DNA from 3 places in the Duganella sp. GW821-FHT07G03 genome. Region 3 is predicted to be linked to each of the others. Evidence: riboswitches for the same ligand, from Rfam matches in the RefSeq annotation. Region 3 holds a riboswitch; each other region holds the start of a gene.

Evidence for each region. A riboswitch is a leader RNA that binds a small molecule or an ion and turns the genes downstream of it on or off. The one in region 3 is predicted to bind cobalamin.
Region 1: linked by a shared signal. The riboswitch ahead of AC07OK_RS29960 (TonB-dependent receptor domain-containing protein) and the one ahead of AC07OK_RS10105 (energy-coupling factor ABC transporter permease) in region 3 are both predicted to bind cobalamin.
Region 2: linked by a shared signal. The riboswitch ahead of AC07OK_RS26590 (TonB-dependent receptor) and the one ahead of AC07OK_RS10105 (energy-coupling factor ABC transporter permease) in region 3 are both predicted to bind cobalamin.

Annotation. Positions count from the first base shown of each region.
Region 1 is NZ_JBWKQE010000040.1:11,107-21,468, reverse strand. Features, by position in the region: gene cobT (nicotinate-nucleotide--dimethylbenzimidazole phosphoribosyltransferase) at 1-755, shown strand, start outside; gene AC07OK_RS29970 (adenosylcobinamide-GDP ribazoletransferase) at 761-1,543, shown strand; gene AC07OK_RS29965 (histidine phosphatase family protein) at 1,548-2,099, shown strand; cobalamin riboswitch at 2,133-2,354, shown strand; gene AC07OK_RS29960 (TonB-dependent receptor domain-containing protein) at 2,486-4,336, shown strand; gene AC07OK_RS29955 (FecCD family ABC transporter permease) at 4,416-5,438, shown strand; gene AC07OK_RS29950 (ABC transporter ATP-binding protein) at 5,438-6,211, shown strand; gene cobO (cob(I)yrinic acid a,c-diamide adenosyltransferase) at 6,208-6,846, shown strand; gene AC07OK_RS29940 (cobyrinic acid a,c-diamide synthase CobB) at 6,846-8,150, shown strand; gene cobU (bifunctional adenosylcobinamide kinase/adenosylcobinamide-phosphate guanylyltransferase) at 8,147-8,704, shown strand; gene cbiB (adenosylcobinamide-phosphate synthase CbiB) at 8,698-9,660, shown strand; gene cobD (threonine-phosphate decarboxylase CobD) at 9,653-10,362, shown strand, end outside.
Region 2 is NZ_JBWKQE010000028.1:988-11,349, reverse strand. Features, by position in the region: gene AC07OK_RS26620 (DUF1656 domain-containing protein) at 1-49, shown strand, start outside; gene AC07OK_RS26615 (efflux RND transporter periplasmic adaptor subunit) at 75-935, shown strand; gene AC07OK_RS26610 (SDR family oxidoreductase) at 942-1,688, opposite strand; gene AC07OK_RS26605 (hypothetical protein) at 1,753-2,085, opposite strand; gene AC07OK_RS26600 (thiol:disulfide interchange protein DsbA/DsbL) at 2,094-2,759, opposite strand; gene AC07OK_RS26595 (cobalamin-binding protein) at 2,843-3,745, opposite strand; gene AC07OK_RS26590 (TonB-dependent receptor) at 3,745-5,724, opposite strand; cobalamin riboswitch at 5,806-5,980, opposite strand; gene AC07OK_RS26585 (DODA-type extradiol aromatic ring-opening family dioxygenase) at 6,091-6,888, shown strand; gene ylqF (ribosome biogenesis GTPase YlqF) at 6,896-7,846, opposite strand; gene AC07OK_RS26575 (OPT family oligopeptide transporter) at 7,979-9,976, shown strand; gene AC07OK_RS26570 (hypothetical protein) at 10,345-10,362, shown strand, end outside.
Region 3 is NZ_JBWKQE010000006.1:26,919-37,280, forward strand. Features, by position in the region: gene AC07OK_RS10080 (multicopper oxidase family protein) at 1-14, opposite strand, end outside; gene AC07OK_RS10085 (type II asparaginase) at 226-1,314, opposite strand; gene AC07OK_RS10090 (porin) at 1,408-2,415, opposite strand; gene AC07OK_RS10095 (hypothetical protein) at 2,494-2,787, shown strand; gene cobA (uroporphyrinogen-III C-methyltransferase) at 2,925-3,644, opposite strand; cobalamin riboswitch at 3,726-3,917, shown strand; gene AC07OK_RS10105 (energy-coupling factor ABC transporter permease) at 4,031-4,714, shown strand; gene AC07OK_RS10110 (energy-coupling factor ABC transporter substrate-binding protein) at 4,711-5,040, shown strand; gene cbiQ (cobalt ECF transporter T component CbiQ) at 5,030-5,764, shown strand; gene AC07OK_RS10120 (energy-coupling factor ABC transporter ATP-binding protein) at 5,761-6,618, shown strand; gene cobM (precorrin-4 C(11)-methyltransferase) at 6,615-7,400, shown strand; gene AC07OK_RS10130 (sirohydrochlorin chelatase) at 7,397-8,317, shown strand; gene AC07OK_RS10135 (precorrin-8X methylmutase) at 8,314-8,991, shown strand; gene AC07OK_RS10140 (cobalt-precorrin-5B (C(1))-methyltransferase) at 8,988-10,181, shown strand; gene cbiE (precorrin-6y C5,15-methyltransferase (decarboxylating) subunit CbiE) at 10,184-10,362, shown strand, end outside.

The sequences.
Region 1 (10,362 bases), on a different contig from region 3:
TCAACATCTTCGCGACGCAGAACAACTGCGAACTGCGCGTCATCGATGCCGGCGTCAATCACCACTTCGGGCCGCGCGTCGGCCTGATCGACCGCAAGCTGGCGCCCGGCACCCGCAACTTCGCGCAGGAACCGGCGATGAGCAGCGCCACTTGCGAGGCCGCGCTGGCAGCAGGCATGAACTTGATCGCAGAACTCGATGGCAACGTGGTCGGCTTCGGCGAGATGGGCATCGGCAACACTACCGCCGCCGCCGCGCTAATGCACAAGCTGACCGGCATCCCGGTCGCGCAATGCGTGGGCGCCGGCACCGGCCTCTCGGCGGAAGGCATCCTGCGCAAGCAGCACGTGATTGAAGCGGCAGCAGCCAAACATGCCGCCGCAGTCGAACCGCTGGACGTGCTGGCCACCTTCGGCGGCCTGGAAATCGCCATGATGACCGGCGCCATATTGAAGGCAGCCGAATTGCGCAAAGTGCTGCTGATCGACGGCTTCATCGTCACCAGTGCGCTGCTGGTCGCCGCCCGGTTGCAACCGGCCATCCTGGACTACTGCGTGTTCGCTCACTGCTCCGACGAAAACGGCCACCAGCAAATGCTGGCCGCACTGGGGGCGGAGCCGCTGCTGAATCTGGGCCTACGCCTGGGCGAAGGCACCGGCTGCGCGCTGGCGCTACCGCTACTACACGCTTCGGTCAATTTCCTGAACCAGATGGCCACGTTCGAATCGGCCCATGTCAGCGAAAAGTCCGAGTAGACGCCGTGCACCAACTACGCTTGTTCTTCACCGCGCTACAGTTCTTCACCCGCCTGCCAATTCCAGCCTGGGTGGGTTTTGATCCTGCGTGGCTGAACCAGGCGTCGCGCTACTTCCCGCTGGTCGGCGTGGTGGTTGCGGCCATCACGGCCGGAGTCTATGCATTGACCGCTTGGTTCCTCCCCGCTCCGGTCGCCGCCCTGCTGTCGACTGCCGCCGGTATCTATGCCACCGGCGCCTTCCATGAAGACGGCTTTGCCGACATGTGCGACGGCTTCGGCGGCGGCATGACGCCCGAACGCGTACTGGAAATCATGAAGGACTCGCGCATCGGCGCTTACGGCGCCATTGGCATCATCTGCCTGCTCGCCACCAAATGCGCGGCGCTGTCCATGCTGCCGCCGCTGGAAGCGATTGCCGCGCTCTTCGTCGCCCATCCACTGTCGAGATTAATGGCCACCTCGCTGATCTGGCGTCTCGACTACGCGCGCGCCGAAGGCAAAGCCAAGCCGCTGGCGCAAAAGATGAGCACAGCCGAATTCGCGCTGGCCGTCGCCACTGCCGCCATTCCAGCGCTGGCGATGATCGCCTGCGGATGGCTGAAGTGGACCGCGCTGGCTGCGGGCGTCCTCGTCGCCGCCATCGCCACCGCCTGGCTGGCCCACAAATTCGTCCGTCGCATTGCCGGCTATACCGGCGACTGCCTCGGCGCCGTGCAGCAGCTCAGCGAGGTGACGTTCTACCTGTGCGTACTGGCCAGCATGCGCCACGGCGCCCTGCCCTGGTAACACTATGCAGCTGATACTGGTCCGCCATCCGCAACCGCTGATCGCACCCGGCATCTGCTATGGCCGCAGCGATCTCGCCGTGGCGCCCGAGCAGCTGGCGCATACGCTGGCCGCCTTGTCGACCACACTGCCCCAAGGCCGGCCTTTATATAGCAGCCCACTACGACGCTGCGCCACATTGGCGGCGCAACTGGCGGCGCCACTGCAAACTCCCGCGCCGCTGCTGGACGCCCGCATCGCAGAGATCGATTTCGGCGACTGGGAACTGCGTCCCTGGGACGATATCGCGCGCGCCGACATCGACGCCTGGGCCGCGGACCTGGTCAATTACCAACCGGGCGGTGGCGAAAGCGTGCTGCAAATGGCCGGCCGTATCGCCGCCTTTTACGCCGACCTCCAGCGCCAGCAGCGCGACGCCATCGTGATCTGCCACGCCGGCGCAATGCGCCTGATGTCAGCCTGCCATGCCGGCCTGCCCCCGGCCGAAATGGCGCTGCAAGCCGCTAGCCATCCGCATCAAATCGCCTACGGCGCCACGCTGGTGCTGCAAAACTAAACCGCCGCCCCATGACCGCCGCCGCACAAACCCGTATAATGACCGGGTTTTGGTGCCCGCGCGTCTGTCCAGATGCGCAGTTAAACGGGAAACATGAAGCTCTGTAAGAGTGCACGTGTGCTGCCCCCGCAACGGTAAGCAAGTGTCGCAGCTGATGCGCGACAAACCTCCTCTGACAAACCACTGTGCTCTGCATGGGAAGGTGAGGTGGTCTAACTTGCCAGCCCGGATACCGGCCAAATCAGGTGGAAGCGAGCGAACGGGATGTGCGCGAACGGATGGAGCCGACAACAACGGCTGCGCTGCATGCATCTCTCAATTCTCCGCTTCTGTTCAATCTGGCCCACGGGGACGTCGGCCGGTTGCTATTACAGAAAAATTACATCATGACCCTTCGTATCTCCCGTCCTGCGGCCTTGACGTCGCTGGCGCTGGCAATGGCCGCCTCCTACGCACACGCGGAACCAACCACCGGCACCGTACTGGTCACCGCCACCCGCAGCCCGCAAGCCCTGGCCGACGTGATCAGCGACAGCATCACCATCAGCGCCGAACAGATCGCCGAATCCGGCGCCGGCTCCATCGTCGACCTGCTGCAGCGCCAGCGCGGCATCGAGATCGCCCGCAACGGCGGCTCCGGCACCAACGCCACCGTGTTTATCCGCGGCGCCAACAGCAACCAGAATCTCGTGCTGGTCGACGGCGTGCGCATCGGCTCGTCGACCACCGGCGCCGCCAACTGGAGCGCCATTCCGCTGACCGCGATCGATCATATCGAGATTGTCTACGGCCCACTGAGCTCCCTGTATGGCGCGGACGCCATCGGCGGCGTGATCCAGATCTTCACCAAGAAGGGCACGGGCGCGCCGGCGTTCACCGCCTTCGCCGGCTACGGCACCGACAACACCCGCGAAGGCGATGTATCGGCCTCCGGCTCCACTGGCGGTGAACACAGCATCAGCTATGCGATCAGCGCCGGCAAGGAAAAATCGGATGGCTTCTCGTCCACCCGTCCTGGCAGCAGCTCCTATAACGCCGACAAAGACGGCTACGACCGCGAAAACGCAGCAGGTCAGTTCAGCCTGCGCCTGGCGGAAGGCCACGAAATCGGCACGCTGCTCCTGCAGAGCAAACTCAAATCCCAGTATGACAGCGGTTCCTCGTCCTACGACGTGCGCTCGAAGGCAAAGCTGGAAAACGCCGCCATCTACAGCAAAAACCAGATCCTGCCGATCTGGCAAAGCCTGGTCCAGTATTCGCGGACCAAGGACGAAGGCGCCAACTACACCAGCGCCCTGGCATCGGGCTATTCGCAGATCAACACCAGGCAGACCACCTTCACCTGGCAGAATGATGTGCAGATCGGCGCCGACATGCTGCAACTGCTGTACGACCACCGCAAGGAAGAAGTCGAGACCAACGGCTTCAAGTTGGACAACCCGCAGCGCACCACCAACTCTCTCGCGGCTTCGTACAACGCCCGTCGCGGCGACAACCTGTTCAACGCCAGCGTACGCCGCGACAAATCGCTCTACGGCTCGAAGAACACCGGCTCGCTGGGCTATGGCTACAACTTCACGCAGGCGCTGCGCGCTACCGCCAGCTACGGCACCAGCTTCCGCGCACCGACCTACAATGAACTGTACTACCCGTCCTACGGCAATCCAGCCAACAAACCGGAACTGGGCAAGAACGCCGAAATTGGTCTGCGCTACGACAGCGGCGCCACCGCGCTGAACGCCAGCTATTACCGCAACCGCTTGACCGACCTGCTGGTGAACACCACGCCATGCCCGTTCTCTGGTGCGAAGAGTGGCTGCGCCTACAACGTCAACCACGCGCTGCTTGAAGGCCTGACCATGGGCGCAAGCCAGCAGTTGGGCCGCTTCAACCTGGCCGCTACCGTCGACCTGCAAGATCCAAAGGACGAAACCAGTAATAGACGCTTGCAGCGCCGCGCCAAAAAGCACGGCAACCTGATGGCCGACTACAGCGCCGGCGCATTGAAGGCCGGCGTGGAACTGGAATTGTCCGGCGACCGCTACGAAGACGCCGCCAACAGCAACCGCCTGGGCGGCTATGGCCTGGTCAACCTGTACGCGACCTACCACTTCAACCGCGACTGGTCCGCGCTGGTCCGCTGGAATAATATCGGCGACAAGCAGTACGATCTGGCGCGCAATTACGCCACGCCGATGTCCAAGCTGTTTGCCGGTATCCGCTACGGCTACAAGTAAGCTGTAATGGTGTAACCTGCCGGGCGTGGGGCGCATCCGCCGCGCGCCCGGCAGTCTCACTTTTTTTTGAAAGCAGTGCATGCATTCTTTCTCCCGCAATCTGCGACAGCGCGCCGCCGTCACCTTGACAGGCTTGGTGCTGTTCGCGTTTGCCAGCCTGGTTTTCTCGGGCATGACCGGTTCGGTCTCGATTCCCCTCTCCGACATTCCCGCGGCAGTCAACGAACTGCTGCATGGCCAAAGCCAAACACTGGCCTCCACACTGCTCGATCTGCGCCTAAGCCGCGCGCTAACCGCCTTCGTCACCGGCGCGGCCCTGTCGCTGGCGGGCGTGATGATGCAGGCGCTGTTGCGCAACCCGCTGGCCGACCCCTATGTACTCGGCATTTCCGCCGGCGCGTCCGTCGGCGCCCTGGCCGCACTGCTGTTCGGCTGCGCCATCTGGATGGTCGACGCGTCGGCCTTCGGCGGCGCGGTCGCCGTCTCGATGATGCTGTACCTGCTGGCCCGGCGCGACCTGCGCGGCGGTGCGGCGGCCGAAGGCGGCACCGCCTTGCTGCTGCTGACCGGCGTGATCCTGTCCTCCGCCTGCATGGCGATGGTGACGTTGATGCTCTCCATCGCGCCTGAAAGCCGTTTGCGCAGCATGGTGTTCTGGATGATCGGCGACCTGGCCGGCGCACCGATGCGCGCGCTGCCCTGGATCGTGCTGGTCGGCGGCCTGGTATTCGCCTTGCGCAGCGCCCGCTCCATGAACGTGATGGCGCTGCACGCCGAAGCCGCCGCCACGCTAGGCATCCGCGTCGGCGCCTTGCGCAAAGGTCTGTTCTTTGCATCCGGCCTGCTGACCGCCAGCGCCGTCACCAGCGCGGGCAGCGTCGGCTTCGTCGGCCTGATCGTGCCGCACGCCTGCCGCTTCGCCGTCGGCGCGGATCACCGCGTACTGATCCCGGCAGCGGCGCTGGCCGGCGGCACCTTCCTGCTGCTGGCAGACACGTTGGCCCGCACCATCATCGCGCCGCAACAGCTGCCGGTGGGCGTGCTGACGGCGCTGATCGGCGCGCCGGTCTTCCTGTACCAACTGCACCGCTTGCGCAAATGATGATCAGCACCCACAACCTCTCCCTGAAAATCGGCCAGCGCCAGCTGATTACGGATCTGAACTGGCAGGTACGTGAAGGCGAATGCTGGAGCGTCATCGGCCGCAACGGCGCCGGCAAAAGCACCCTGCTGAAAACCCTGGCCGGCCTGCGCAACCCGGACGACGGCTACGTCGCCATCCAGCAGCGCGAACTGCCCGATTGGCCACTGGCCGAATTGGCGCGCCAGCGCGCCTTCCTGGCACAGAGCCGCAGCGATGCCTTCGCCTACAGCGTGATCGAAACCGTCCTGTCGGCGCGCCACCCCTATCATGGCAACCGCTATTGGGAAAGCAGCGACGACCACGCCATCGCGCTGAAATCGCTGGAAGCGATGGAAGTGGCCGACCTGGCCGAGCGCGACGTGCGCACCTTGTCCGGCGGCGAACGCCAGCGCGTTGCCATCTCCGCCATGCTGGCGCAGGATACGCCACTGCTGCTGCTCGACGAGCCGGCCAATGCGCTGGACCTGGCACACCAGGTCAGCGTCATGGGCCTGCTGGCACGCCTGTGCCGCGAACAAGGCAAGACCGCCGTCATGATAGGACACGACCTGACGCTGGCGCACAGCGTCTCCACTCACGCGCTGCTGCTGATGGGCGATGGCCGCTGGCTGGCCGGCACCACGGAGGAGGTGATGCGAGCCGAGATCCTGGGCGATTACCTGGGCCACCCGATCGACATCATCCAGCACGGAAAACGCAGCATCTTCATTCCCAAAGAGGACCTTGCATGACCCAACAGAATACCGGCGACATCGACGAACAAACCGCGGCATTGAACGAACGCCACCGCGTGCGCATGGAGCGCAAGAAGGCCGTCATCGACGCCAAGATCGCCGCCGCCGACAAGCAAATCGGCATCATCATCGTCAATACCGGCAACGGCAAGGGCAAGAGCTCCAGCGGCTTCGGCATGGTGATCCGCGCCATGGGCCACGGCATGAAGGTCGGCGTGGTGCAGTTCATCAAGGGCGCGATGCAAACCGGCGAAGAGCTGTTCCTGCGCCGCTTCCCGGAGGAAGTCAGCTTCCACTCGATGGGCGAAGGCTATACCTGGGAAACCCAGAACCGCGAACGCGATATCGAAAAAGCGCAGCGGGCCTGGGAACAGGCGAAGCGCTTCCTGGCCGATCCCGATATCGGCCTGGTGGTCTTCGACGAACTGAATATCGCCCTGAAATACCGCTATCTGGACGTGGAAACCGTCATCAACGATTTGCTGGCGCGCCCGGCGATGCAACATGTGGTCATCACCGGTCGCGGCGCGCCGCCGGAGCTGATCGCCATCGCCGATACCGTCACCGAAATGGAAGTCGTCAAGCACGCCTTCAAGGCCGGCATCGGCGCCCAACTCGGAACCGAGTGGTAATGACGACGCACGTCGACGTGAAGGCCCTGCTGGTGGCGGCCGTCGCCTCCGGCCAGGGCAAGACCACGGTGACCGCCGCGCTGGCACGCAAACTGACGCGCCAGGGCAAGCGTGTGCGCGTATTCAAATGCGGCCCGGATTTCATCGATCCAATGCTGCTGGAACGCGCCAGCGGCGCGCCGGTGCGCTCGCTGGACCTGTGGATGGTGGGCCATGAACTGTGCCGCGACCAGCTGGCGCAAGCCGCCGCCGAAGCGGATGTGATCCTGATCGAAGGCGTCATGGGCCTGTATGACGGCACGCCGTCGTCGGCCGACCTGTCGCGCGAATTCGGGGTGCCAGTAATGGCGGTGATCGACGCCGGTGCCATGGCGCAAACCGCCGGCGCACTGGTCCACGGCCTGCGCGACTATGGCCCGGTGGAGATGGCGGGAGTGATCGCCAACCGCGTCGCCAGCGAAGGCCACGCCAAGATGGTGGCTGCGTCGTTGCGCGATATTCCCCTGTTTTCGACCTTGCCGCGCCAGGTCAAGTCGCTGCCCGAACGCCACCTCGGCCTGGTGCTGCCGGGCGAAGTGCTCGATATCGACCAGCTGCTCGACAACCTGGCGGACCAGCTGGTGTTCGACGAAGCGGCCTGGGAGCGCCTGCGCCCGGTGCGCATCGAGATTCCGCCGGCGACCGAGCCGCAGGCGTCGTTGCTGGCCGGCCGCACCATCGCCATCGCCCGCGATCCGGCTTTCATGTTTATCTATCCGGCCAACCTGGATACGTTGCGCCAGCTGGGTGCAACGCTGAAATTCTTCTCGCCGCTGGCCGACCAAGCCATACCGGCTGAAGCGGACGCCGTATATCTGCCAGGCGGCTATCCAGAACTGCACGCTGAGGCACTTTCGCAGGCCAGCGTGTGGCAGGCGTCGATCCGCGCGGCCCATGCCGCCGGCACGCCCATCGTCGCCGAATGCGGCGGCATGATGGCGTTGGCCGATACCCTTGCCGACCAAGCCGGCGCGGTGTGGGCAATGGCCGGCTTGCTGCCGGGCGCGGTGGCGATGCAGGCGCGCCTGGCGGGCCTCGGATCGCAGGGCCTGCCGACGGAACAAGGCGTCCTGCGCGGCCATACCTTCCATTATTCAAAACTGGAGACAGCCGTGGCGCCAGCGGCGTACACTATCAAGCATCCGTCGGCCGTCCGGGGTGAAGCCTGGTATCGCGTCGGCTCGCTGACGGCGTCCTATTTTCACGCATATTTTCCATCCAATCCGGCGGCGGTTGCCGCCCTGTTTTCTAGGAGCGCGGCATGACACGTACACTGGTTCTGGGAGGCGCACGCTCAGGTAAGAGCGGTTATGCCGATCGCCTGGCCATTGAATCGGGCAAGGAAGTCGTCTATATCGCAACGGCTACCGCCAGCGATGTCGAAATGACGGCGCGCATCGCACATCATCGCGCCGGCCGGCCCAGCGAATGGATCACCGTCGAAGAGCCGCTTGCACTTGGCAACCAGCTGCTGCGCTGGTCTTCGCCGGACCGCCTGATCCTGGTCGACTGCCTGACGCTATGGCTCAGTAACCTGCTGTTCAGCAGCGGCGAGACCTACCCGGAAGTCGGCGAAATCACGCTGCCCGCGCTATTCCACGAGCAGCAGGACATGCTGGTCAGCGCGCTGACCAAGTGCACCAGCGACGTGGTGCTGGTATCGAACGAAGTCGGCATGGGCATCATGCCGTTCGGCGCGATCTCGCGCTGTTTCGTGGACGAGCAGGGACGGCTGAACCAGGCCATGGCCGCCATATGCGACCGCGCGGTGTTCGTCGCCGCCGGCCTGCCGCTGGTGTTAAAAGGGACGCCGTGCTGACAGGCTTGAGCTTCGGCGTCATCGCCCTGCTGATGGTGGCGGGCGTGCTGCTCGACCTGATGCTGGGCGAAGCGCGCCACTGGCATCCGCTGGTCGGCTTCGGCAACCTGGCGATGGCGCTGGAGCGCCGCCTCAACCGCGGCGGCCTGCGCTTCTGGCGCGGCGCGCTGGCATGGGTGCTGGCGGTTCTGCCGTTGACCGCACTTGCCGCGTTGCTGGTCCGGCTGCTGGGCGCCAATGGCGCGCTGCCGTGGATTGCGCACGCCATCATGCTTTATTTTTGCCTCGGTCTGCGCAGCCTGCGCGACCACAACCTGCCCATCGCCGACGCGCTGGCGCAGAGCGATCTACCCTATGCCCGCCTGCTGACCGCCCGCATCGTCAGCCGCGACACCACCAGCGCCAGCGAGATCGAACTGACCAAGGCCAGCGCCGAATCCCTGCTTGAAAACGGCAACGACGCCGTCTTCGGCACGCTGTTCTGGTTCATCGTCGCCGGCGGTCCCGGCGCTGTGCTGTTCCGCATGGCGAACACCCTCGACGCAATGTGGGGCTACCGCACCGCGCGGCTGCTGCAATTCGGCTGTACCGCCGCCCGCATCGACGATGCATTGAACTACATCCCGGCGCGCCTGACCGCACTCTCCTACGTGCTGCTGGCTCCCGGCCTTCAAGGAAAACTGCGCGCCTGGCAGTGCTGGCGTACACAAGCCCCGGCCTGGAGCAGCCCGAACGCCGGACCGGTCATGTCCAGCGGCGCCGGCGCGCTCGGCGTGCAGCTGGGCGGCGCCGCCATCTACGACGGCGAAGTCGAACAACGTCCGCCGCTGGGCGAGGGACAACCCGCCACCGGTGCCGACATCAGCCGGGCATGGCGCCTGGTCGCGCGCACCACGGCGCTGTGGCTGGCCGTCGCCTGCGCCGTCGCCGCAGGGATGGAGTTTTCACATGCTTGAACACGGTGGCAACCTGCGCGACGCCGCGCTGCGCTTCGGCCGCGACGACTGGCTCGACCTCTCCACCGGCATCAACCCGCACTGGTATCCCGCGCCTGCGCTGCCGGGCAATGCGTGGCACCGCCTGCCGGAAGCCGATCCCGATCTGGCGCTGGCCGCAGCCGCCTACTATGGCGCGCCGTTGATGCTGCCGGTCGCCGGCACGCAGGCCGCCATCCAGGCGCTGCCCCGGCTGCGCAAGCCATCGCGCGTGACCGTCGCCGCACCGTCGTATGCGGAGCATGCGCACCACTGGAATGACCACGGACACACGCTGACGCAAACGCCATATGAAGCGTTGGACGCGGCCGTGGCCCACAGCGACGTCATGGTCGTCTGCAATCCCAACAACCCGACCGGCGCCAGCGTACCCGCCGCCCTGCTGCTGCAATGGGCCGACCAGCTGGCGGCGCGCGGCGGCTGGCTGGTAGTCGACGAAGCCTTTGGCGACACCGCGCAGCACAACAGCGTGGCTGCCCACAGCGGACGTCCGGGCCTGATCGTCCTGCGCTCGGTCGGCAAGTTCTTCGGACTGGCAGGTATCCGGCTGGGCTTTGTGGCCGCGCACGGAGACCTGCTGCGGAAGCTGGCGGACCTGTTGGGGCCATGGGCCGTGAGCGGCCCGGCACAGCACATCGCCCTCGCTGCGCTCAACGATCACGC
Region 2 (10,362 bases), on a different contig from region 3:
CCTGTTCGTCTGCATCTTCAGCGCCCTGCTGGTCACGCTGTACAAATAAACTCAATTCAATCAGAAAGCCCGCCGTGAGTGCCTCCAAAATCTTCCGCTTTTTCCTGACCATGCTGTTGCTGGCGGCCGCCCTGTGGATGGGACGTTCGGCCTGGGACCACTACATGGAGTCCGCCTGGACCCGCGACGGCCGCATCAAGGCCGACGTGGTCACCATCAGCGCCGACGTCGCCGGCACCGTCACCGAGGTGATGGTGCGCGATAACCAGCTGGTCAAGCAGGGCGAGGTGCTGTTCGTGGTCGACAAGGCGCGCTATCAGAGCGCGCTGGTGCAGGCCAACGCCGTGCTGGCGTCGCAGCAGGTGGAGAAGGGCCGGCGCGGCAAGGAGGCCAATCGCCGCGCGGGGCTGGACAATTCCATCATCTCGGCCGAGAGCAAGGAGACGGCGGAATTCGCGGTCGGCACGGCGGCGGCGCAGTACCAGGCCGCGCTGGCGGCGCGCAACCTGGCGGCGCTGAACCTGGAACGCACGGTGGTGCGCGCGCCCGTCACCGGCTACGTCACCAACCTGAACGTGCACGCGGGCGATTTCGCCGCCGTCGGCGCGGCCAAGCTGGCGATGATCAACAGCGCCTCGTTCTACGTGGTCGGCTATTTCGAGGAGACCAAGCTGCCGCTGCTGAAGGTGAACGACGCCGTCGAAGTCCATCTGATGAGCGGCGCGGCCCAGCTGCAAGGACATATCGAGAGCATCGCCCACGGCATCACCGACCGCGACGCCAACACCGGCCGCGAATTACTGGCCGACGTCAACCCGACTTTCAATTGGGTGCGGCTGGCGCAGCGGGTGCCGGTGCGCATCCACATCGACCAGCAGCCGAAAGGGTTGGAGCTGGTGGCCGGCACCACCTGCACGGTGGTGATCCGCGGCTAAGGATTACTAGCGCGCGCCGGCGGCATCGATGATGGCGCCGCTGACGTAGGACGATTGTGGGCTGAGCAGCCACAAGATCGTCTCGGCGATTTCCTCCGGCTGGCCGCCGCGCAGCATCGGCACGTTGGCCTCCAGCCGCGCCACGCGGCCAGGGTCGCCGCCGCTGGCGTGGATGTCGGTATAAATCATGCCCGGGCGGACGCAGTTCACGCGGATGCCCTCGGCCGCCACTTCCTTCGACAGGCCGAGCGTCATCACGTCGATCGCGCCTTTGGACGAGGCGTAGTCGATGTAGACGTTCGGCGCGCCATGCCGGGCCGCGCCGGACGACAGGTTGACGATGGCGCCACCCTGCCCGCCGTCGGCGGTCGACATGCGCTTGACCGCCTCTTTGCAGCACAGGAAGTAGCTGATCACATTGGTGCTGAACACGCGCTGCAGGCGCTCCACCGACATCTCGGTCAGGCGGCACTGCTGCTCCAGTATGCCGACGTTGTTGACCAGCGCCGTCAGCGGACCCAGTTCCTCGTCGATGGTCTCGAACAGGCGCTGCACGTCGGCCTCCACGCTGACGTCGGCCTGCACGGCGATCGCCTCGCCGCCCTCGGCGACGATCTGCGCGCGCAACTGCGCGGCCGCCTGCGCGTCGCGCAGGTAGTTGATGCACACCGCATAACCACGGCGGCTCGCCATCAGCGCCGTCGCCGCGCCTATGCCCCGGCTGCTGCCGGTGACCAGTATCACTTGTTTCATCGGATGCCTTATCACAGAAAAAAGCCCGCTGCTGCGGGCTGGGGTCATGCTTATTTTTTCATGCTTATTTTTCCGGGCTGACGTGGGTCAGCGCGTAACCTACGTGCTCCCACCAATGCTCGCGCGAATGCACGGTGCGCAGGCACTTCTTGTCGAGCTCCCCCTTGAAGACGGGATCGGCGCACTGCTTGGTCATCAGCGCGTTGCGCTGGTTCTCGGCATTGCTCAAGGCGATCAGCAGCCAGACGATGAAGCCCAGCGCCAGCATCGCCAGGGTCCATGCCACGTGGTTGATGTAGGCCCATTCGAACAGGGTTTCGATGACCGGCGAGGACTCCTTGTAGATCTTCATGACCTCACCTTCGGCCGCCTTGCGTTCATCGCTGATTTCTTTCATAGCTTTCCTTACTTCTTAGTGGCGCGTTCCTGTGCCGACTTGGCAACCAGGTTGTCCATCACCGCAAACATGGCGGCGTGCGCCTCGGGAACCGTCGCCAGGCCGTGGCCGGCGATGGCTGGCGAGGTCGTATAGTGGCCATTGATCACCAGGGCCGGTGCGCTGTCGAGTTTATACTGGTTTGCCAGTTGCACGCCACGTTTCATCTTCGTTTGGACCGCGAACGAGTTGAAAAATTCCTGGTATTTGGCCTTGTCGACGCCATTCTTGACGACGAAGTCCAGGATGGACTGGTCGGTGTTGAGGCGGTTGTGCTCGACGTGCACGGCGTGGAAGAACTTCTCGTGCAAGCCGTTGCCCAGCGCGTTCATCGCTTCCAGCGTGAAGAAGGCCTTGGCTTGCGCGTCCTCGCCCAGGTGCATGCGGCGGAACACGATCTTGTCGCCCTGTTTCTTGACCCAGTCCGCCAGTGGCGCCTCGAGCGCGTTGCAATGTGGGCAGTGGTACATGAACACTTCCAGCACTTCGACCTTCTTGCCGGTCTCCGGACGGGTGGTCGCGTCGAGCGTGGTGAAATCGACGCCGTTCTTGAATTCGGCGGCGTGGGCGCCGGCAGCGAAGGCCATGAAGGCAGCGGTGGCAATCAGGGGGCGCAGCAAGTTCAGGAAACGCATAACTGTCCTTCAACAAGGTAAATGGCAAACGCCGCGAGATTACCACCTTTTCCGCGATGTGCAAATGACGGCGGCGTTAAGCTTCAGGGCCGGCGCCGGCGCGCCGTCTCCAGCCGTTCGCACAGCGCGGCGACGCCGTCGGCGATGCGCGGCGTGGCGCGCACCAGCTGTTCGCCGTCCAGCGTGAACAGGTTGCCCCGCTGGACCGCCAGCATGCCCTTGTACTGTTTCCAGATGTTGATGCCGGATTCGGCGTCGTGCTGGTCGCCGCCGAAGATCGCTTCCGGGTTCTCCTGCAACACCGCCTCGGTGCTGACGGTGGGCGCCGGCAGCTTGAGCGCGGCGAACACGTTCTGGCCGCCGCAGACGCGGATCGCATCGCTGACGATGTGCTCACCGCTGAGCGTGAAGATGGGTTTTTCCCATATCTGGTAGAACACCCGCACCGTCGGCCGTTGCGCGTAGCTGGCCGTCAGTTTGGCGATCCGCTGCCGATAGTCCTGCGCCGCCTTGTGGGCGGCGGCCTCGGTGCCCATCAGCTGGCCCAGGCGGGTCAGGCTGGTGGCCACTTCGTCCAGCTTTTGCGGATCGCTGTAGAAGATCGGGATGCCCAGGCTTTTCAGCTGCTCCAGCTGGCGCGCGGTGTTCCCGCTCTTCCAGACCACCAGCAGGTCCGGACGCAGCGCCAGCACGTGCTCCATGTCGATGGTGGCGTTGCTGCCGACCTGCGGGATGCGCTTGGCCGCTTCGGGGTAGTCGCTGTAGTTCATCACGCCGACCACGCGCTCGCCGCCGCCGGCCGCGAACAGCAGCTCGGTGATGTGCGGCGCCATCGAGATGATGCGCTGCGCCGGCTTGGCGACGGCGACGCTGTTGCCGGCGTCGTCCTGCACGGTGATGGCGGCCTGCGCGCACAGCGGCGCGCAAGCCAGCGCCAGCACCAGCACCAGCACGGTGCAGCGGATGGACGTGGTCACCGCGCGCATCAGAACTCGTAGCGGGCCGAGAGTTTCAGCTGGCGGCCGTCGGCGGTGTAGATGCCGTACTTGCAGCCGTAGGCTTCCGAGAAGTAGCGCTTGTCGGCCAGGTTCTGGCCCGATACGGCGAACTCCCAGCGGCCCAGCTTGCGGGCGTAGCGCGCGTCGAGCGTGGTGTAGGACGGGATCTGGGCCGAGCAGTCGTTGCTGAAGTCCCCGCCGTAACGCTGGCTGTCCACCCACTGCGCGCCGACATCGGCGGTGTGGCCGTTGGCCGGGGTCCAGCTCAGGCGCGCGGTCAGCGTGTTCTTCGGCACCAGCACCATCTGCTTGCCGTTGTTGGCGCCTTCGGTGAACTTGGCGTCCACGTGCTGGTAGTGGGCGGTGAGGTTCCAGTCGGCGTTGATGCGCTGCTGGGCGTCGACTTCGAAGCCTTCGCGGCGGGTCGGCGCCAGGTTGGTGTTGGCGCCATAGCCGAGGTTAAGGGTCGGATCGAAGAAGATCTCGTTGGTCAGGTTGTGGCGGAATACGCGGCCGGTGATTTTCTGCGCGGCGGTGCCGTAGCTGACGCCCAGCTCCAGGTCATGCGACTGCTGCGGCACCAGCAGCACCTTGTTGGTGTCGACGGTGTAGCCGTTTTCATCGGCGTTGGCGACGCGGTAGCTTTGGCCCGTCTTGCTGTAGACGGTCAGGTGCGCGACCGGCATGTAGCTCGCCTGCAGTTCCCAGGCGTTCAGGCCTTGCGCCAATTTGTAGGCGTTGGGGCCATAGGTGTTGAGCCGATCGTTGAAATCCTTGTTGAAGATTTCGCGGCGCACGCCGGCCGATACGCGGCCTTCATGGGCGGCGTCGAAACGCAGCTCGTCGCGGACGTACAGCGCCTTCGAGTGCTGGGTGGCGTCGGCCGCCGAGGACAGCTTGGTGTCGCTGGCGGCGCGGTTCCATACGGTCCAGTCGAAGCCTGCCACCATCTCGTTCAGCAGGCCGCCGATCTCGCCCAGGCGGCGCACGCGCGGCGAGAACTGGGTCTGCTTGCTGTCGAGGGTGTAGGTCGACGGACCTTTGACGCTGACGTAAGTCGCGTCGGCCGTCTTCTTGCGGAACGACAGGTCTGCGGCCAGCTCGTAAGCGCCGATGCGGCGCTGGCCGAAGGCGGTGAAGCGGTCGCTATCGAGTTTGCCGCTGTCGTTCGGCGTGGTGGACTGGCGCGGATTGGCCTTGTATTGATCCTCCGCCAGCGCGCCGGCGAAGTGCATGTCCTGACGCGCGCCTTCGTAACGGAAGCCCACGCGGCCGGCGTTGTCGAACCATTGCGCGCCGCCGCTGAAGTGGGTCTGTTTGAATTCGTTGTTGTCGCGGTAGTTGTCGGTGCGCTGGGTGTCGAGCGTGGCGTCGGCGGCGAAGCCGTCCCAGGCCTGGAAACCGGAGACGCGCGCTTCGCCGGCGCGGAACTGGCCGCCCTCGACGAACACGCTGCCGCGACGGGTATTCTTGACCGGGCGCTTGGTGACGATGTTGATCACGCCGCCGGTGGCGCCGTCGCCGTACAAGACGCTGGCGCCGCCGCGCGTGATTTCGATGTGGTCCACGGTGTCGATCGGGATGGTCGACAGGATGGCGTTGCTCAGTTCATTTTCCGACAGGCGCACGCCATCGAGCACGATCACCATGTTCTGGGCGCTGTTGGTGCCGAAGCCGCGCAGGTCCAGGCTGAAGTCCGGGCTGCCGTCCAGGCTTTGGCGGCCGTACACGCCACCAACCTTGCGGATCGCCGTGTTGACGTCGTTGGCGCCGGCGCGCTGGATCTCTTCCGCCGTGATGACGACGGCGCCGATCGGCGTCAGCGCGGCATTGGCGTCGAAGCGCGAGCCGGTGATGACGACCGGTGCGAGCACCTCGGATATCTGGGCGGCGGCGGGAACGGCGGCGGCGAAGCACAGGGAGACGGCGGCGGCCAGCAGGCGCGGTTGGAAGGCGGAGGATTGCATGTCAGGTCATTTTCAAAAGAGACATCCGCCCGCGTCCCCGCAGGCTGGAAGTGTACGGAAGCCGCGCGGACGTAGTCACTGCGCGCTCCCCCCAGTCTGGCCGATATCCGGGCTGGCAAGGCTGAACGACGCCTCGCGTTACCGTTGCGGGGGCAGCACACCTTGGCCGTCGCGCCGTGGGCGCGGGCGGCCTTGTGTTTCCCGTTTAACTGCGCATGTGAGCACATGGGCAAGCACCAGAACCCCGGCATTATACGCGGGCGCCCCGGATCATTAACATTTTAGATAGGACCTATCTATATTTCGTGCATTGATCGCAACGGCGACGGTGCTTATAGTGAGGTCATACTCAAACCGGAGCTTTTCATGCATGCATTGCCCAGCTATTTCCTCTCCCACGGCGGCGGTCCGTGGCCGTTCATGATGGACCAGGTGGGCCATCTGTACGGCCAACTGGACGCCGCGCTGCGCGACATCCCGCGCCAGCTCGGCGTGACGCCGAAGGCGGTGCTGGTGATTACGGCGCATTGGGAGGAGCGCGATTTCACGTTGTCGTCGTCGGCCAAACCGCCGATGATCTACGACTACGGCGGCTTCCCGCCGCATACCTACGAGGTGCAATACAGCGCACCGGGTTCGCCGGAGCTGGCGGAGCAGGTCCGGCAGCTGCTCGAAGCGGGCGGCCATCCGGCGCGGCTGGACGCGCAGCGGGGCTACGACCACGGCACCTTCAGCGCCATGTATCCGATCTATCCGGATGCGCAGGTGCCGATCGTGCAGCTGTCGCTCAAGCGCGGCCTCGATCCGTTGACGCATCTGGAAGTGGGCCGTTTGCTGGCGCCCTTGCGCGAGCAGGGGGTGCTGATCGTCGGCAGCGGGCTCAGTTACCACAACCTGCGCGCCTTCAACGCGCAGGGCGCGGCGGCCTCGCACGCGTTCGACGGCTGGCTGCGCGCGACCATGGCGCTGCCGCCGCAGGAGCGCACGGCGCGCTTATTGGAATGGGAACAGGCGCCGGCCGCGCGCATGGCGCATCCGCGCGAGGAGCATCTGCTGCCGCTGATGGTGGCGCTGGGCGCGGCGGAGAACGACCAGGCGGCCGTGCCCTACCACGAGGAGGCGTTCATGGGAGCGCTGGCAGTCTCCAGCTTCCGTTTCGGCTAATCCGGGTTCAAGTACCGCGCTTGCCGTTGGCGTAGGCTGCGGCCTTGGCGGCGGCGATGGCGGCCTTCTCGGCGTTCTTGACGGCCATCTCGGCGTCGTGCACTTCCAGCCGGCCCTTGCGGCTGGCCGGGGTCTCCAGCGAGATGCGGCCCAGGATGCCGCTGCGGTAGTCGCCCAGGAAGGTGTGCGAGGCCTTCTCGAAATCGAGGTCGCCGCCCTTCTGGCGGAAGCCGCGCTTGGCCGCCACGCCCTCCACCACCGCGATGCCGTCGAAGCTCTCGATATCCTTGAAGCCGTAGCGCGCCACCAGCAGCTGCGGGTAGTACTTCAACATCTCGTCGGCCAGGAACACCGCCACTTCCTCTTCGATCAGCGCGTTCGAGCCGATCGCGTGGCTGGCGGCCAGCATCAGGCCGTCGCTCGGCAGCGCGATCTTCGGCCACAACATGCCCGGCGTGTCGACCAGGATGGTGTTCTTGTCCAGGTAGAGCTTCTGCTGCTGCTTGGTCACCGCCGGCTCGTCGCCGACCTTGGCCACTTTGCGCTTGAGCAGCGCGTTCATCAGGGTCGACTTGCCGACGTTGGGTATCCCCATGATCATGATGCGCAGCGGCTTGGTCGGCACGCCGCGGTGCGGCGCCAGCTGCTTGGCCAGTTCCGGCACGCGGGTGACGTCGGCCGGCTTCTTGGTGGTCATCGCGAACGCGGTCACGCCTTCCTGCGCGTTGTAATAGGCCACCCAGGCCGCCGTGGCGGCCGGATCGGCCAGGTCGATCTTGTTGAGGATCTTCAGGCACGGACGCTGGCGGAACTTGCGCAGCTCCTCCACCATCGGATTGGTGCTGGCCTCGGGCAGGCGCGCGTCGACCACCTCGATCACCAGATCGGTGTTCTCCATCTGCTCGGCCGCCTTTTTCTTGGCGGCGTTCATATGCCCTGGGTACCATTGTATCGACATGCTGTGACCTTCAAAATCGTTCTGACAATCCGCTATTTTACCTGCTGGCCCGACTGGACTTCGGATATCATGAGGCGCTTTTCCCTTTTTCTGATTATATAAACAATATTATTCTCCACCGGAGTGCTGAAGATGAGCATAGCTGCACCGTCCAACCCCAAGGAAATCACCGTTCGCGGCATCATCCTGGGCATCCTGATCACGCTGGTCTTCACGGCGGCTCAGGTCTACCTGGGGCTGAAAGTGGGTCTGACCTTCGCCACCTCGATCCCGGCCGCCGTCATCTCGATGGCGCTGCTGAGCGCCTTCAAGGACGCCACCATCCAGGAAAACAACATCGTCCAGACCATCGCCTCGGCCGCCGGCACGCTGGCGTCGGTGATCTTCGTGCTGCCTGGCCTGTTGATGATAGGCTGGTGGGCCAAGGTGCCGTTCTGGCCGACCTTCGGCGCCTGCGCCATCGGCGGCGTGTTGGGCGTGATGTACACCATGCCGCTGCGCCGCGCGCTGGTGTCGCAGTCCGACCTGCCCTACCCGGAAGGCGTGGCCGCCGCTGAAGTGCTCAAGGTCGGCATGGCTTCGCGCGCCGGCGCCGCCGAGGGCAAGGCCGGCTTGTGGGCCGTGATCTGGGGCAGCACCGCTTCCGCGGTATTCGCCGCCGGCGCCGCCGTCAAGCTGATGGCCGGCGAAGTGGCGATCTACTTCCGCACCGGCGCCGGCGCCAACGCGGGCGCCACCGGCATCGGCGCATCGAGCTCGCTGGCGCTGATCGGCGCCGGCCACCTGATGGGCATCACGGTCGGCATCGCGATGCTGGCCGGCCTGGTCATCGCCTGGGGCATCATGGTGCCGTTGATGACGTCCCTGTCCCCGGCCGCTGCCGGCGTCGACGCCTCCGCCCACGCGCTGGGCATCTGGTCCAAGGAAGTGCGCATGATGGGCGCCGGCGTGATCGGCATGGCCGCGATCATCACCCTGGCCGGCCTGGCCAAGCCTATCTTCGGCGGCCTGAAGTCGGCGATGGATTCGGCGCGCAAGGCCAAGCTCAATGGCGGCGTGCTCGATCGCACCGAACAGGACCTGCCGATCTTCGTGGTCGGCCTGGTCACGCTGCTGTCGATGGTGCCGGCCGGCTGGCTGCTGGCCAGCTTCCTGCAAGGCGGCCCGCTGGCGTCGCTGGCGTTGCCGCTGGTGGCGGTCGGCATCGGCTACATCCTGATCGCCGGCATGTTCGCCGCCGCCGTCTGCGGCTACATGGCGGGCCTGATCGGCTCCTCGAATTCGCCGGTGTCCGGCATCGCCATCCTGACCATCCTCGGCGCCGCGCTGAGCGTGGGCATGGTCGGCCGCAGCATCATGGGTCCTGAAGTGGCCCAGGCGCTGATTGCCTATGCGCTGTTCGTCACCACCGTGGTGCTGGCCGTGGCCGTGATCGGCAACGACAACCTGCAGGACTTGAAGACCGGCCAGCTGGTCGACGCCACGCCGTGGAAGCAGCAGGTCGGCCTGCTGATCGGCGTGATCGCCGGTTCGTGCGTGGTGCCGCCGGTGCTCGAGCTGCTCAACCATGCGAACGGCTTCGTCGGCGCGCCCAACCTCAATTCGATCTCGGACCAGCCGCTGGCCGCGCCGCAGGCGCTGCTGATTTCGACCCTGGCCAAGGGCGTCATCGGCGGCCAGCTGCGCTGGGACCTGCTGGGCTACGGCGCGCTGGTCGGCCTGCTGCTGGTGGCGATCAACTTCGCCTTGAAGAAGTCCAGCAACGGCAAGTACTCGCTGCCGCCGCTGGGCGTGGGCCTGGCGATCTACCTGCCGAGCGCCGTGATCACGCCGGTGTGCATCGGCGCCGTGGCCGGCTACCTGTTCGACCGCGCGATGGAGCACAAGGTCGGCGGCGACACCGCCAAGCGCCTGGGCGTGCTGGTGATGTCGGGCTTCATCGTCGGCGAGAGCCTGTTCAACGTCGCGCTGGCCGGCCTGATCGTGGTCTCCGGCAAGGGCGAGCCGCTGGCCATCGCCAACTCGCTGAGCGAGGCGCAGGCCATGGTCATCGCGCTGATCCTCGGCGTGGCGATGGTGTGGGGTCTGTACCGCTGGTCGGCCAGGAGCGGGCGCGACGTCGCCGCCTGATGGTGCAAGCCGCGTTAAGCCCAACGCCCTGCCGCCCGGCAGGGCGTTTTCATTTGGCGATCCGCGGTGCGCAACTATCTGCGTCTTTAACTCCGCTCAACATCCTCGCCAAGCACCTGCCTACAGTGGAGATTCCGCTGGAATTGACCGACGAGATGGGGAGTTAAAATGGCAACAGACGCTGAGAAGGCTGAAATCAAGGGAATGATTCAATCACTTTACCGGTACGCGAATGTTCTGCCGGTCTGGGACGGCGACGTCAACGAAGACGTCGCGAAAGTATTTGGCATGATGCTGACAGAGACACAAAAGTGTTCATCTGCGTTTGGCTGGATCCCCTCGCCGCCCGGCGGCCAAGCATCCATTACATGGTTGATCCGTCAGCT
Region 3 (10,362 bases):
ATGCGAGATTTCATGGAGGTTCCTAGCGGTTGAACTAAGGATTATTTTTGTATTTACATTTTTTTAATATCAAAAATTATCCATTGAGCAAGCCCCTCCAAATCTCTCCCTTTCTCACCTGTTGTTTTTTGTGGACTTTATGGCATCGCGCGGGCCCACAACCAGCCCTTCCTTGTGTGGCCCGACTGGCTTTGGTCCCGTTCAACCCTCGAAAATCGGATCGACTCAGTAGGTGTAGAACATGCGCTGGATTTCCTTGCTGTCGCTGGTCTTGGTCAGGGCCAGCATCAGCAGGATGCGCGCCTTTTGCGGGTTCAGCGTGTCGGACACGACGAAGTCCAGCGCGTCGTCGTTGGCCTCGCCGTTGCGCGCCACGATGCCCTGGCCGACGCGGGCCGAGCGCACGATCAGCACGCCTTGCTTGCGGGCTGCGGTCAGCGCAGGGGCGACCTTGGTGGCCAGGCTGCCATCGCCGACGCCGGCGTGGATGATGCCCTTGGCGCCGGCGGCCACCAGTGCGTTCAGCGCGACCGGGCCGACGTTGGCGTAGCCGTAGACGATGTCGACCTGCGGCAGCGCGTCGAGCTTGCTGATGTCAAACTCGGTGTCGGCCGTGTGCTGACGCGTGCTGGTGTGGTAGAAGTAAGGCTTGTTGCCCTGGATGTAGCCCAGCATGCCCAGTTCCGGCGTCTTGAAGCTGTCCAGGGTCGAGGTGTTGGTCTTGGTGACGTCGCGCGCGCCCTGGATCTGGTCGTTCAAGGACACCAGCACGCCCTTGCCGATGGCTTCCTTGCTGGCCGCCAGCAGTACCGCGTTGTACAGGTTGATCGGGCCGTCGGCCGACAGCGCGGTGCCCGGACGCATGGCGCCGACCAGCACCACCGGCTTCTTGCTCTTGACGACCAGATCCAGGAAGTAGGCGGTCTCTTCCAGAGTATCGGTGCCGTGGGTGATGACGATGCCGTCGACGTCCGGCTGCGCCAGCAGCGTGTTGACGCGCTTGGCCAGCACCAGCCAGTGTTCGTTGCTCATGTTTTCGCTGGCGATCTGGAACACTTGCTCACCCTTGACTTGCGCCACCTTGGCCAGTTCCGGCACGGCCTGGATCAGGCGGTCGACCCCGACCGTGGCGGCGGTGTAGCCGACCGTGGTGGTGCTGGTGGCGCCGCTGCCGGCGATGGTGCCGCCGGTGGCCAGGATGGTCACATGGGCCGATGGCGCGGCGTCAGCGGCGCGGACCGCTGGAGCGGCCCCGGCCAGCAGCGCCAGGGCGCACAGCGCGGACAGCAGACGGGAGGAAATAGTAACGTACATAGAGTCTCCAAGAAAGATCAGGGGTGGGATAGGGGCTGATCCCGAAAGGGGGCCAACCCCGGTGGTGCTTTGTGGGTTTGATTCGCCGAGATGTCAGAACTTATGCCGGATCCCGAGCGCCAGTGCTCGCGATCCATTTCCAGCTGCCGGCGCGCTGCCGCCGCTGGAGGCATCGCCGACCACATTGGTGGCGGCCAGCTCGTTGCGGAGGGTGCCGTATGAGCTGTAGAGGTTGGTGCGTTTGGAAAGAGCGTAGGTATAGCCCACCGCAAGCTGCCTTCCGCCGCGTTGGGTCGCGGAACGGTCCTGCTTTTTCACATACGAGGCCAGCAGCTTGCCCTGTCCGAGCGGCACCGAGGCACCCAGCAGGAAGTCGCGGAAATCGCCGCCGACGTCGTTCTTTTCGGTTTCAAACGCGGCGTGCACGGTGGCGGGGCCGAAGTTGTAGCTGGCGCCCAGCAGGACCTCTTTCATCGTATTGAAAGAAGTGACCTTCAGGCTGTCATATGCCAGGGTTCCCACCAACGGGCCCGCGGCATAGTCGATGGAAAAAGCGATGGTACGGCCCAAGGTGCTATCGCCGGCCTGTTCGCCAAAACCATACAGCGCGGTGGCCGACAGTCCATTCAGCTTGGGCGTCGCATAGCTGATGGTGTTATTGGTACGTGCCGTGCCGATGCTCATCAGATTGGTGGCGGCGCCGGTAAAGCCGGTTTCAAAGGGGTCGATGCCGTCCAGCGCGATGAAGATCGGGTTGCATTGACGGCCCAGGTTGACGGTACCGGCGCTGGTGGTCAGGCCGACATAGGCATGGCGGCCAAACAAGGCGCCGTTCTGGCGCGCCTTGCCGGTGTCGAGATCGAGCCCGTTCTCCAGCACGAAGTGGGCGTTCATGCCATTGCCCAGGTCCTCCTGCCCCTTGAAGCCCAGCCGACTGCCGGACTGCACGCCAGTGGCCAGCTTGTTGACCGCGCCATCGGCGCCCCCTGTTTCGCGGGCGATGCCCGCGTCCAGTATGCCGTAGACGGTGATGCCAGATTGCGCCGAGGCGGCGCCGGTTGCGGAGGCGAGCAAGAGACCAGCTACTAATGATGCTTTCATAAACGATCCAATTAAATTGTGCGGTAGGTACGATCACGCGACCGGGCGCATTGGAGCGCCGCATCCGGAAAATCGAGGGTGCAGCGATACCCGCCGGACCTGCGGGAGCAAGGTCCGGGCTCGGTCAGCCGTGAAATTAGCGATGGAGTGACGCGCAAGCGGCGCCGCCAGACGGGCGGTGCCGGCGCTTACGTCAAGAAGCTGGCTTGCGCGTTCGGGCGGGAATTACTTTGTTCATTTTTTGTCTCCGTTTTATTTGTAGTAAAAAGCGATCCGAAACGGATGACCGCCATCGAATATACTTTTCACAACAGAGATAGCACTATCCGTGCCATCGGAATGGCAAGCCGGACTATTGAACCAAGCCATTGATTACATGGGGTTCTTTTGAGATGGGTGGGGCCAGGCGTCGAGGCCCGAGTATGAACTTTCATACTCGGGCCTCGAGCCGATTTTCAATTTCGTTACCGCCGCCGCGATAGGCTTCCCGTCGCGGCGAGGTTATGGTCTTAGTCAGGCTGGTGCACACGCTGCTGCAGCGCTTCGCCGATCATCACCAGCACCGGGCCGTGCGCCGCTTCCAGGCCGTCGGCCAGGTCCGACAGCGTCAGCCGCGCAATCCGCTGGTCGGCGCGGCTGCAGTTTTCTATCACCACCACCGGCAGATCCGGCCGGCGGCCCTCGGCCAGCAGGCGGGTGGCGGTGGCGATGGCTTCGCGCCCGCCCATGTATTGCACCAGCGTGTCGGTGGCCGGCAGCGCCGGGTGCTGCGGTTCGTCGGGCGCGGTGCTGGAGGTGAAGAAGGCCACGCTGCGGGCCACGCCGCGCCGCGTCAGCGGCTGCTTGGTGGCCGCGGCCGCGGCCAGCGCGGTGGTGACGCCGGGCACGACTTCGACCTCGATGCCCTCGGCCTCCAGCGCGCGCAATTCCTCGTCGGCGCGGCCGAACAGCATCGGGTCGCCACCCTTGAGCCGCACCACCGTCCGGTGGCGCTGCGCCGATTCGACCAGCTGCTGGTTGATCAGCGTCTGCGCGGTCGAGCGCTGGCCGGAGCGCTTGCCGACCGAGATCAGCTGCGCCTGCGGACACAAGGCCAGCATCTCCGGCGTGACCAGCGCGTCGTACAGCACCACGTCGGCCTGCGCCAGCAAGCGCGCGCCGCGCACCGTGATCAGGTCGGCCGCGCCCGGCCCCGCGCCGATCAAATAAACTTTTCCCTGCACTGTCATGGCATTTCCTTGAAGACGTTCCAGCGCGCATGATACCGGTTGCGCGCGATTTGGTTTCGCTTGGCACGTGTCGGCGAGCTGGTGTAATATGCAACATTGGGTGCGCCAGATCCGTACGGAGATGGCGTTAAACGGGAAACCGGTGCAATTCCGGTGTAGCCCCCGCTGCTGTAAGCCAGACGAGTCCGTCAACACGTCACTGCCGTAACACGCGGGAAGACACGGACAAGGATGAAGGCGAGCCAGAATACCGGCCCAAAAAATCCAGCACCATTCCCCGGGGTAAAGGGAAGCCGCTGTCGACCGGCTCTCCGCTTGCCTGCTGTCGACCGTCTTTTCCTGCTCCCGCCTGGTGTCCATATAGTCCATTCGACGGGAGAATTCGAATGCATATCATGGAAGGCTTTTTGCCGCCGGCGCACGCGCTCGGCTGGGCAGCCGTTTCCTTACCTTTTCTGGCCTGGGGCTTGCGCGTCATCGGCCGCGACCTGCAGGCGCATCCCGAGCGGCGCATGCTGCTGGGCGTGGCCGCGGCGTTCGCATTCCTGCTGTCCGCGCTCAAGCTGCCGTCGGTGACCGGCAGCTGTTCGCATCCGACCGGCGTCGGGCTGGGCGCGGCGCTGTTCGGCCCGACCGCGATGGTGCCGGTGGGCTTTGTCGTGCTGCTGTTCCAGGCGCTGCTGATGGCGCATGGCGGCCTGACCACGCTGGGCGCCAATGTGTTCTCGATGGCGATCGTCGGACCGTTCGTGTCCTACGGCGTGCTGCGCGCCGTCGCGGCGCTGGGCCTGTCGCGTTCCGTGGCGGTGTTCCTGGCCGCCTCCGTGGGCGACCTGGCGACGTACATCACCACCTCGGCGCAGCTGGCGCTGGCGTTTCCGGCGGCGGTGGGCGGCTTCGGCGCGTCCTTCCTCAAATTTGCCGGCATCTTCGCGCTGACCCAGGTGCCGATCGCCATCAGCGAAGGCTTGCTGACGGTGCTGGTGGTGAACGCCATGGTGCGCTTCAATGCCCACGAGCTGCGTGCGCTGCCGGTGATGACGCTGGGCGCGCGCAAGGAACGCGCATGAAGGCGCGCACCTTTCTGTTGTGGCTGGCGCTGGTGCTGCTGACGGTGCTGCCGCTGTGGCTGGCGAGCGCGCCGCCGGCGGCGCCCGGCGCCGAGGCGCCCGCGATCTTTGCCGGCGCCGACGACCGCGCACAGCGGGCCATCGGCGACATCGCGCCCGGCTACAAGCCGTGGTTCGCACCGGTGTTGGCGCCGGCCAGCCCGGAAATCGCCTCGCTGCTGTTCGCGCTGCAAGCGGCCATCGGCGCCGGCGTGATCGGCTTCTGGCTCGGCACGTCCGTGGCCCGCGAACGCGCGCGCTCACCCCAGGACCGTCGTGCTGATTGAGGCGTCGGCGTACGCCAGCCGCTGGCGCGATGTGGCGCCGTCCGCCAAGGCGCTGTTTGCGCTGGCCGGCGTGCTCGCCGCCTGGCTGGCGCGCGGCCCGGCCGCGTTGGCGGCACTGGCGGCGCTGCTGATGCTGGCCGCGCTGCTCGGCGCGCGCGTGGACCCGCGCGCCTACCTGCGGGTCGCGCTGCCGCCGCTGGGCTTCCTGCTGCTGTCCTGCCTGACCATGCTGGCCGGGCAGGACGCCGACGGCCGCTGGCGCCTCACCACGGCCATGCTGCCGACCATCGAGCATACCGCGCTGCGCTCGCTGGCCATGCTGGCCGCGCTGCTCGGCCTGGTGCTGACGACGCCGCTGCCGGACCTGCTCAACCTGCTGCGGCGCCTGCGCACGCCCGAACTGCTGCTCGACCTGATGGTGCTGTGCTACCGCATGCTGTTCGTCATGCGCCAGGCCTGGGACGAAGGTATCACCGCGCAAAACGCCCGCCTTGGTTATCGCAACTGGCGCCAGGCGTGGCGCTCCACTGGCCTGCTGGCGGGGCAGATGGCTGTCCAGGTATGGCAACGCGCCGCCGCGCTGCAAATGGCCGCCGACGCCCGCGCCTGCCAGGGCACGCTGCGTTTCCTGCCCACCGTCTACCCGCACGCCCGGCGCCAACAGGCCCGGGCCGCGCTGGCCGGCGCGCTGATGCTGGCGATCGCGCTGGGAGACCGCCTGTGAGCGCGCCGCAACTTGAACTGCAGGCGGTCGATCACGTCTACCCGGATGGCAGCGCCGGCCTGCGCGACTGCACGCTGGCGCTGCAACGCGGCCGCCGCTATGCGCTGCTGGGCGCCAACGGCGCCGGCAAGACCACGGTGCTGCAGCACCTGAACGGCTTGCTGCGTCCCACGGCGGGCGTGCTGCGTCACGACGGCCAGCCCTACGACTACAGCCGCAGCGGATTGACCGCGCTGCGCAGCCGCGTCGGCCTGGTGTTCCAGAACCCGGACCGCCAGCTGTTCTCCGCGCTGGTCGAAGAAGACGTCTCCTTCGGCCCCCTGAACCTCGGCCTGCCGCCGGACCAGGTGCGCGCCCGCGTCGCCGCGGCGCTCGACGCCGTCGGCCTGCGCGGCCATGCGCGCCGCGCCGTGCACCAACTGAGCTTCGGCCAGAAAAAGCGCGTCTGCATCGCCGGCGTGCTGGCGATGGAGCCGCAGGTGCTGCTGCTGGACGAACCCATGGCCGGCCTCGACGCCCCCATGCAAACCGAATTGACCGCACTGCTGGACCGCCTCGCCGCGCGCGGCGTGACCGTGCTGCTGTCGACCCACGACATCGACTTCGCGCTGCGCTGGGCCGACGACATCCATGTGATGGCGGCCGGCCGCTGCATCGCCTCCGGCCCCGCGCCGCAACTGGCCGCGCGGACCGACGTGCTGCACGCCGCCGGCCAGCGTCCGCCGGCCGCACTGGCGCTGCACGCGGAACTGGTGGCCCTCGGCGTGCTGCCGGACGGCCCCGCCCCGCGCAGCGTCGACGCGCTGCTCGACACGCTGCGCGCGTTACAACCCTCAGGAGCAAGCATCGCATGACATCCCTCGGAAAAATCTGGTTCGTGGGCGCCGGCCCCGGCGACCCGGAACTCATCACCATCAAAGGCCAGAAGCTGCTGGCGCAGGCCGGCGCCGTGCTGTTCGCCGGTTCGCTGGTCGACCGCGCCGTGACGCTGTACGCACCGCCCGGCTGCGCCATCCGCGACTCCAAGGACATGACGCTGGAAGAGATGACCGCATGGCTGATCGAGCAGGCGCGCAGCCACGCGACGGTGGTGCGCCTGCAGACCGGCGATCCGGCGCTGTACGGCGCACTGATCGAACTGGCACGCCCTTTGAGCGACGCCGGCATCGAATGGTCGGTGGTGCCTGGCGTCTCCTCGGCCATGGCCTCGATGGCGGCGGCCGGCGAATCCATGACGCTGCCGGAGGTGACGCAAACCGTGATCCTCACCCGCGTCGAGGGCCGTACGCCGATGCCCGACGGCGAGGATCTGGCCAGCCTGGCCGCGCACCGCAGCACGATCTGCATCTTCCTGTCGATCACCTTGATGCACAAGGTGGAAACCGCGTTGCGCGCCGCCGGCTGGGCCGAGGACTCGCCGATGCTGGTGGTGCACAAGGCCAGCTGGCCGGGCGAGGAAAAAATCGTCCGTGGCACGCTGGCCGACATCAAGCAGCGATGCCGGCAGGCCGGCATCGCCAGCCAGGCGATGATCGTCGCCAGCCCCACGCTGGGCGCGCTGCACTGGGAAACCCTGGCGCGCTCCAAGTTGTATGACCCAACCTTTACCCATCGTTTCAGAAAGGCGAGCGCATGAACCCAGTACCCCACGAGACGATTCTGATTGTCGGCCACGGTTCCCGCGAGGACTCCGGGAACCAGGAGATTCGTGACTTCACGGAGCAGTGGCGCGCGCGCCGGCCGGACTGGCGCATCGAGTTGTGCTTCATCGAATTCGCGCCGCCCGAGATGAACGCCGCCTTGCTGAGCGCCGCGCGCAGTTCGCGCCGGGTGCTGGTGGTGCCGCTGATCCTGAACGCGGCCGGCCACGTCAAGATGGAGATACCGGAAGCGATCGAGCAGGCGCGCGCCATTTGCCCGCAGACTGAAATCCTGCTGGCGCCGCACCTGACGGCCTGCGATCCCATCCTGGCAATCCTGAAGCGCGGCCTGCGCAAGGCCATGACCGCGCTGGACATGCCCGATCCGACCACCACCGGCGTGGTGGTGCTGGGGCGCGGCTCGTCGGACCGCGGCGCCAATGGCGAGATGGCCAAGATGGCGCGCTGGCTGCTGGAAGAGGGCGATCATGAACTGGTGGACCTGGCCTTCACCGGCATCACCTGGCCGCGCCTGGAGAAGGTGGTGCAGCGCCAGGTGCTGCTGGGCGTGCGCCAGGTCGTGGTGCTGCCGTACTACCTGTACACCGGCACGCTGATGCAGCGCATACACCGCCAAGTGGAGCATTTGCGCGGGCAGTATCCGCAGCTGCGCTTTGCCTGCGGCGAGCATTTCGGCTTCGAGGCCGAGATTTTCGAGTTGATGGACCAGCGTGTGACCGACCTGCGCGCCGGCGTGCCGGACAGCCGCCTGCCCTGCGACGGCTGCACCTATCGCATCATCGCCCATGACCTGGGCCACGGCCATTCGCACGCGCACACGCACGACCACGCCGCCGCGCAGGCGCACGACCACGCCCACGATCACGCCCACCACGAGGGCCAGCCAGCATGAGCAGCGTGAACACCGTCACCGAGCAGCTGACGCGCGCCGGCCAGGTTATTGAGCACGACAGCTTCGCCATCATCGACGCCGAGGTGGGACCGCACGCCTACACCGAAGCCCAATGGCCGATCGTGCGCCGCATGATCCACGCCAACGCCGACTTCGACTTCAACGGCCAGACCGACTTCCATGCGGACGCGGTGGAAGCGGGCATCGGCGCCATGCTGGCCGGCGGCACGCCGGTGGTGGCCGATGTGGAGATGATCTGCTCTGGCCTGTCGCAGCCGCGCCTGGGCCACTTCGGCATGAAGACCCACCAGTTCATCAGCGATGCCGACGTCATCGAAACCGCCAAGGCCGAAGACACCACGCGCGCCGTGCAAGCGATGCGCAAGGCGCACCGGCTTGGATTGCTGGACCGTGCCATCATCGGCATCGGCAACGCACCGACCGCGCTAATTGAGCTGGTGCGCCTGATCCGCGAGGAAGGCGTGCGGCCGGCGCTGGTGGTCGGCATGCCGGTTGGTTTCGTCTCCGCCGCCGAATCGAAGGACTTGATGGCCGGCCTGGACGACGTGCCGTGGATCGTCATCCGTGGCCGCAAGGGCGGCTCGACCTTGGTGGTGGCGGCGCTGCACGCGCTGCTGTCGCTGGCGGAAGCCCGCCAGAAGGCCCGGCCATGAAGGAAAAAGCGGCTGCCGAACGCGGCACCCGTACCGGTTTCACCACCGGCGCCTGCGCCGCCGCCGCCGCCCGCGCGGCGGTGCTGGGCCTCGCCCATGGACAGGTGCCGGCGGAAGTCGAAAGCCTGCTGCCCAACGGCAGCCGGGTGCGTTTCGCCATCCACGACGGCCGCTGCGAGGCGGACCGCGCGCACGCCATGGTCGTCAAATTCGCCGGCGACGATCCGGATTGCACCGACGGCGCCCACATGACGGTCGACCTGCGCCGGCTGCCCGGCCAGGCCGGCGTGGTCTCCTATGTGGCGGGCGACGGCGTCGGCACGGTGACCATGAAAGGCCTGGGCCTGGAAGTGGGCGGGCCGGCCATCAACCCGGTCCCGCGCCGTAACATCGCCGACAACCTGCGCGAAGCCGCGCCCGCGCTGCTGGCCGCGGACGGCATCGAAGTGACCATCAGCGTGCCGGATGGCCAAGTGATGGCGAAGAAGACCACCAACGCCCGCCTCGGCGTCCTGGGCGGCATCAGCATTCTCGGCACCACCGGCATCGTCAAGCCGTATTCGACGGCCGCCTGGCGCGCCAGCGTGGTGCAGGGGGTGCAAGTGGCCGCCACCGCCGGCTACGACATGGTGGCGCTGACCACGGGCGGGCGCAGCGAAACGTTCGCGATGACCGCCTTGCGGGCCGAGCGCCCGGAACTGCCGTCCGCCTGCTTCGTGCAGATGGGCGACTTCCTGCGCTACGCGCTCGATGAGGTGGTGGCGCAAGGCATAGGCCTGGTGGTGCTGGCGCTGATGGTCGGCAAGCTGACCAAGATCGCGCAGGGCGAAACCATCACCCACGCCAATCGCAGCGAAGTCGACACCGACCTGGTGGCCGACATCGCCCGCCGCATCGGCGCCACGCCCGAGGACTGCGCCGCCATGGCCGCCGCCGAAACCGCGCGCTTCGGCGCCGAGCTGATGGTCGAACGCGGCCTCGGCGACGCCTTCCACGCCGCGCTGGCGCAGGCGGCCATCGACACCCTGACCGCGCCCGACCGCTACGGCCGCGCCTTCCAGCTGCGCGTGCTGGTGTGCGACTTCAGCGGCGTGCAAGTGGCCGACGTCTGGTCGGCCCCCGCCGAGCCGCATGAACGCCCGCCCAGCGCCGGCCGCACCGGCATCGACCACCTACCGGAAGAATCCTGACCATGGAACTACAAGACCCCAATCCCTGCCGCGTGATCGGTGTGCTCGACGATGGCATCGCCAGCTTGAGCCAGACCGCGTTGGCCTTGCTGCGCAGCGCCGACGTGATCATCGGCGGCGCCCGCACGCTGGCCTTGCTGGCGCGCGAGTTCAAGCCCGGCGCCGTGCGCCACGACCTCAC